2 linked regions of the Youhaiella tibetensis genome follow. The protein of the gene in region 1 interacts with the protein of each later gene in a pairwise test. Links are inferred from orthologs where the notes say so. Each region holds a gene or a part of one and is shown on either strand. Other genes may lie near its edges. The genes, in order: grpE and FNA67_RS18445.

Region 1 (3,198 bases):
AATCACCTGGAAACTGGATCGTTAACCGCCTCTTAACCTTCATGGGCCCTAACCACAAGGTTGAGCGGCTTGGCGGGCCGCGGCTTTGCCCTTAAATGAGGAGAGATCGTTAACGCGGGAACGTCCCTTTGTCGTCGCGCATGCCCAAGCCCCCCGAAGAATTCCTCACCGCGCTCAATGCGCGCAGCCAGGACATCTTCAAGAAACTGGTCGAACGGTACCTGGAAACGGGCGAGCCGGTGGGGTCGCGCAATCTTTCGCGCATGCTGGACCTGTCGCTTTCGCCTGCCTCGGTCCGCAACGTGATGGCGGACCTCGAGGAGCTCGGCCTCATCGCGGCGCCCCACACCTCGGCGGGCCGCGCCCCCACCCAGCTCGGGCTGCGGTTCTTCGTGGATGCCATGCTCGAAGTGGGCGCGGTGGACGAGCGCGAGCGCAAGGAGATCTCCAAGCATATCGAGGGAAGCGCCCAGGCGGGGGGACTGGAAGACCTGCTGACCGAAGCCAGCCAGCTGCTCTCCGGGCTCAGCCATGGGGCAGGGGTGGTGATCGCCACCAAGTCGGACATGGTGCTCAAGCATATCGAGTTCGTTCGGCTCGATTCCTTCCGGGCGATGGCGGTGCTGGTGGGGCAGGACGGGCAGGTCGAGAACCGCATCGTGCCGCTGCCGCCCGGGCTCACCGCCTCGGCGCTGACGCAGGCGGGCAATTACCTCGCCAACCTCGTGGTCGGCCGGACCCTGCGCGAAGCACGCGCCGCACTCAAGCAGCAGCGGGCCGAGCAGATGTCGGAACTGGACGAATTGACACGCAAGCTGGTCGAGGAAGGCCTGGCGACGCTCTCGACCAATTCCGATTCCGTGCTGCCCACCGTCATCGTGCGCGGGCGCGCCAACCTCATCAACGCCACCATGGAATCGGACGACCTGACGCGCATGCGCCAGCTCTTCGATGAGCTGGAAAGCAAGGACGGGCTCATCGAGCTGCTCGGAGATGCCGAGACGGCGCAAGGGGTTCGCATCTTCATCGGCTCGGAGAACAAGCTGTTCTCGCTCTCGGGCTCCTCGGTGATCCTCTCGCCCTACAAGGACGCCAACGACAAGGTGGTGGGCGTGCTGGGCGTCATCGGGCCGACGCGATTGAACTATGCGCGCATCGTGCCCGTTGTGGACTATACGGCCAACGTCATCTCCACCATGATGGCGCGAAAGGCTCGCCAGGGTTGAAAAAATCCCGGGCTTGGCCGATATGCGGGTCAACCAATCAACCCAGATGCGGATATCGTAATGACCAGTGACGAAAACACGGCGTCCGGCGCGCCGGACGAACAGGCCAAGACCGAGAGCGCTGGGGCCACGACGCCTGAAGTCGATGTCTCCGAGGCGCTGCAGGCGGAAGTCGCCGACCTCAAGGACAAGCTGCTGCGCACGGTTGCCGACATGGAAAACCTGCGCAAACGCACCGAACGCGAGATCGCCGATACGCGGACCTATGCCATTGCCGGCTTTGCCCGCGACATGCTGACGGCCACCGATTCGCTCAGCCGCGCGCTCTCGAGCCTGCCGGCCGAAGCGCGCGAGACGGGCGACGCCACGCTCAAGACCCTCATCGAGGGCATCGAGATGACCGAGCGCGAGATGCAACGGCTCCTGGCCAAGCACGGCGTCAAGCCGATCGAGGCGGAAGGCCAGAAGTTCGATCCCCACAAGCACCAGGCCATGTTCGAGGTTCCCGACCCGACGCGCCCGGAAGGCACGGTGGTGCAGGTGGTGCAGGCGGGCTTCGCCATCGGCGATCGCGTGCTGCGTCCGGCCATGGTGGGCGTTGCCAAGGGCGGCGCCAAGCCGGTCAATGCCGGCGAGGCCCCCGAAGGCGGCGTCGACAAGAGCGCCTGATCCTGTCGTGAAAGCTGGCCGGGGCGATGGAATTCGCCCCGTCCGGCAGGCGGCTAGATGTCGCTTGCCCCGATGCGTCGCACGCCGGCGCTATCCATCTCGGCATAGGCCTGGGCCAGCGAGCCATCGGTATCGATGGCGCGGGTCAGGTCTTCCACTACCAGCGTTTCAAAGCCATTGGACGCCGCGTCGAGTGCGGTCCAGTTGACGCAGAAATCGGTGGCGAGGCCGACGACGAAGAGGCGCTGCAGCCCGCGCTCCCTCAGATAGCCGGCCAGGCCCGTATGGGTCTTGCGATCGGCTTCGCGAAATCCGGAATAGCTGTCGACCTCGTGATGGTAGCCCTTGCGCAGCACGAGCTGCGCCCGCTCGAGCAGCGGTTCGGAGACGATGCGGGCGCCGGGCGTACCCATCACGCAATGGTCGGGCCAGAGCACCTGGGGGCCGTAGTCGAGCTCGATGCGTTCGAATACCTTTCGCCCCTGGTGGGCGCTGGCAAAGGAGATGTGGCCGGGCGTATGCCAGTCCTGGGTCAGAAGGACATTGGCGAAGCGCTGGGCCAGGGCCTCGATGGGAGCGACGATCTCGGCGCCCCCGTTGACGGCGAGGCTGCCGCCGGGGAGGAAATCGACCTGCAGGTCCACAACGATCAGGGCGTCATCGGCCCGCAAGTCAAATCCCATCAGAGCGTCCCGTTGCCTGCCGGTGTTACTGCACCAGCGTCATGCATTCATCGTAGGTGAACTTGGCATTTTCGCCAGAGCCTTCAAGCTCGACCTTGATCTGCTCGACATAGGCGGCCTTGGCTGCCTCGAGCTTTTCGGGCGCCAGGTCGGGCAGCATGGCCGCGCCCTTCTCGATGAGCTTGCCGCCATTTTCGAGCATGGCCTTGGCAGCGTCCTCGTCTCCGCCTTCCTTGGCGAAGTTGGAGGCGAAGTTGAGGGCGTGGCCGCACCAGAGGAACTTGTCGGCTTCATCGCTCACCCCTTCGGGCGCCGGCGCGGGCGCCTTGGGTGCGGCCGCCGGTGCTTCTGCGGCGGGAGCGGCCGGGGTTTCCGTCGCGGCCTGGGCGAAGGCCGGAACGGCCGTCGCGAGAAGGGCTGCGAGGGTCAGGCCGGTGAGAATACGCATTATGAAGTCCTTTGCTGTGGGTGCATGGGTGCCCCGATTCATCGCGGGAGCAAGCCGGGTCTTTATGTCAATTCGATGGGTCGAGTGGATTTTCGATCCATTGCGCCAGCATGAGGCCGCGGACCGAATTGCCCAGAAAGATGCGGTCGGCCCCCTTGAGGTCGGCCGGCGT
Region 2 (3,220 bases), 550 kb from region 1 along the record:
CGACTGCGCGTCGTCGCCGACGACGGTGAGCCCCGCCCCGTCGGGCTTGAGCGCCAGCAGGATCGAGGATTGCAGCCGGTTGGTGTCCTGGTACTCGTCCACCAGCACATGGTCGAAGCGGTTGCCCAGGTCGGCGGCGATGGCGCCATCGCCCGCCATCTGCGCCCAGTAGAGCAGCAGGTCGTCGTAATCGAGCACGTTCTGCTTCTGCTTGGCCTCGACATAGAGCCCGAAGAGCTGCTTGAGCTCCTTGGCCCAGCTGGTGCACCAGGGAAAGACGCGGGCCAGCACCTCCTCGATGGGCTGCTGGGCGTTGACGCAGCGCGAATAGATGGCCAGGCACGTACCCTTGGTGGGAAAGCGCGTCTCGGTCCTGGAGAAGCCCAGTTCGTGCCGGACCAGGTTCATCAGGTCCGCCGAGTCCTCGCGGTCGTGGATGGTGAAGGCCGGGTCGAGCCCGATCTGGTCGGCATAGTCGCGGATGAGCCGCGCCCCGATGCCGTGGAAGGTGCCGGCCCAGTTGAGGGCTCCGGTCATGGCCTCGGCCTTCTCGCCCATCACCTGCCGGCAGATGCGCTCGACCCGCCGCGTCATCTCGGCGGCGGCGCGGCGTGAGAAGGTCATGAGCAGGATGCGGCGCGGATCGGCGCCGTTGACGATGAGGTGGGCCACCCTGTGGGCCAGCGTATTGGTCTTGCCCGAGCCTGCTCCCGCGATCACCAGCAGCGGCCCGTTGGCGGCGCCCACGCCATGCTCCACGGCCAAGCGCTGCTCGGGATTGAGCTTTTCGAGATAGGCGGCAGGCGCAAGGGGCGAATCGGAGACGGCTAGCATAGCCGATAGGATCATGTTTCCCGTTTTGTTCGCAACGGCCAAGCGGGCCGGGGCCGTGGCTGGCGCGAACTGCAACTTTTCGGCGTTCCATCCGTTCCTGCTACTTGCAAACGGTTTGCAACAAGCTATGTTGCAAATGCAAGCTGTTGCAAATGATTGTCACTGGCGGTTAGTGTCGTCCGCCCAGTAGGAAGCCTGTCTATGACCACCGAAGCCTCCCAGCCGGAAGGCGTTGTGCAGCCGGCCAAGCACCATGCCTGGCTGCGCCAGAGCGATCAGCCGCCCCTGGCCGATACGTTCCGTACCATTCCGGTCCGCTCGACGGGTTCGGGCTGGCGGCGGTTCCTCTCCTTCGTGGGGCCGGGGTATCTCGTGGCCGTGGGCTACATGGATCCGGGCAACTGGGCCACGTCGCTGGCGGGCGGCTCACAGTTCGGCTACGTGCTGCTCTCGGTGGTGCTGCTTTCCAACATCATGGCGGTGCTGCTGCAATCGCTGTGCACGCGCCTTGCCATCGGCACCGGCAAGGATCTGGCCCAGGCTTCGCGCGATGCCTTCCCCCGCTGGGCGGCCTGGCCGCTCTGGGCGCTGGCGGAGCTGGCCATCTGCGCCACCGACCTTGCCGAGGTCATCGGCACCGCCATCGGCCTCAACCTCATTTTCGGCCTGCCGCTCGAAATCGGCATTCTCGTCACCGCGCTCGATGTCTTCCTCATCCTCTGGTTGCAGACCAAGGGTTTCCGCTGGATCGAGGCCTTCATCATCACGCTCCTGGGCGTGATCGCGGTGTGCTTCATCGTCCAGATCGCCATGGCCGATCCCAACTGGGGCGAGGTGATCCGCGGCTTTGCGCCCACCACCCAGGTCGTGACCAATCCGGATATGCTCTACCTGGCGCTCGGGATCATCGGGGCGACCGTCATGCCCCACAATCTCTACCTGCATTCGGGGATCATCCAGACGCGCGCCTACGGCCATACGCTGCCCGAAAAGAAGGAGGCGCTGACCTTCGCCACCTGGGATTCGACCATCGCGCTGACCCTGGCGCTGGGCGTCAACGCTTCGATCCTCGTGCTGGCGGCAGCCACGTTCCACGCCAACGGCCAGGTGGTCGACGACCTGGCGGTCGCCCACCAGATGCTGCTGCCGCTCCTCGGGCACGCAGTGGCGCCGACCCTTTTCGGCATCGCGCTGCTCTGCTGCGGGCTCAATTCCACCGTCACCGCCACCATGGCCGGCCAGATCGTCATGGAAGGGTTCATCGACATCAAGATGGCCGCCTGGGCGCGCCGGCTGGTGACGCGGCTGGTGGCGATCGTGCCGGCCATCGTGGTCATCCTCTGGGCCGGGGAGGCCCAGCTCGGCCAGCTCCTCATCCTCTCCCAGGTGGTGCTGAGCCTTCAACTGCCCTTTGCGGTGGTGCCGCTCATCATGTTCACCTCCAGCAAGTCCAAGATGGGCGCGCTGGTGGCGCCGCCCTGGATCATCGTCGCCGCCTCGGTCATCGCGGCCCTCATCATTGCCCTCAACCTCAAGCTGATCTTCGATTTCGTCACCGCTGCCATGGGTTGACCCGCGACAGATCGCACCTTGAACTCGTGGCGGACCGGGCTATGTTGCCGGCGCGAGTCATAACCAGAAGCCGCGGATTTTCATGCCGGACCTTTTGCCTGCGGGCCACCCGCCGGTTGCCACTCCCAAGATCGGGGTATTGCTGCTCAACCTCGGAACGCCCGATGCGACCGATTACTGGTCGGTGCGGCGTTACCTCAAGGAATTCCTGAGCGATCCCCGTGTCATCGAGACGCCCAAGTGGCTGTGGTGGCCGATCCTCAACTTGGTGATCCTCTCGTTTCGCCCGCAGAAGAGCGGAGCCAACTACGCCCGCATCTGGGACAAGCGCACCAACGAGAGCCCGCTGCTGGTGATCACGCGCGACCAGGCGACGAGCCTGGGCCAGCGCCTGGCCGGGGACAACGTGGTGGTCGATTACGCCATGCGCTACGGCAACCCCTCCACCGCCTCGCGCCTCGAAGCGCTCCAGAAGGCCGGGTGCCAGAAGATCCTCCTGGTGCCGCTCTATCCGCAATATTCGGCCACGACGACCGCCACGGCCAACGACAAGGCGTTCGACGCCCTGGCCAAGATGCGCTGGCAGCCGGCCGTGCGCACGGCCCCGGCCTATTTCGACGATCCCTTCTATGTCGAGACGCTGGCCAACTCGATCCGGGACGGGGTGGCTGCGCTCGATTTCGAGCCGGACCTCGTGATCACGTCCTATCACGGCATGCCGCAGGACTATCTGGAGAAGGGCGACCCCTACCACTGCCAGTGTCTCAAGACCACGCGCCTCGTGCGCGAAAAGCTGGGCTGGTCCAAGGACAAG

What was found.
Region 2: the proteins of grpE (region 1) and FNA67_RS18445 interact in binary tests that used the Escherichia coli proteins (3 or more experiments, as listed by UniProt). The link is inferred for Youhaiella tibetensis from one-to-one orthologs.

Annotation. Positions count from the first base shown.
Region 1 is NZ_CP041690.1:4,319,767-4,322,964, reverse strand. What follows is about bases 207-3,090. They hold grpE (nucleotide exchange factor GrpE), read left to right. Parts: upstream 207-1,286; coding sequence 1,287-1,895; downstream 1,896-3,090. Other genes in these bases: FNA67_RS21225 (hypothetical protein), read right to left, coding at 2,604-3,026; FNA67_RS21230 (nicotinamidase), read right to left, coding at 1,949-2,578; hrcA (heat-inducible transcriptional repressor HrcA), read left to right, coding at 207-1,226. In the rest of the region: more of hrcA, read left to right, coding at 141-206; FNA67_RS21220 (aminodeoxychorismate synthase component I), read right to left, coding at 3,094-3,198. UniProt on the Escherichia coli protein: Participates actively in the response to hyperosmotic and heat shock by preventing the aggregation of stress-denatured proteins, in association with DnaK and GrpE. It is the nucleotide exchange factor for DnaK and may function as a thermosensor.
Region 2 is NZ_CP041690.1:3,770,281-3,773,500, reverse strand. The notes cover bases 315-3,220. They hold FNA67_RS18445 (Nramp family divalent metal transporter), read left to right. Parts: upstream 315-1,035; coding sequence 1,036-2,406; downstream 2,407-3,220. Other genes in these bases: hemH (ferrochelatase), read left to right, coding at 2,489-3,220; FNA67_RS18450 (ATP-dependent helicase), read right to left, coding at 315-849. Outside these bases: more of FNA67_RS18450, read right to left, coding at 1-314. UniProt on the Escherichia coli protein: H(+)-stimulated, divalent metal cation uptake system. Involved in manganese and iron uptake. Can also transport cadmium, cobalt, zinc and to a lesser extent nickel and copper. Involved in response to reactive oxygen.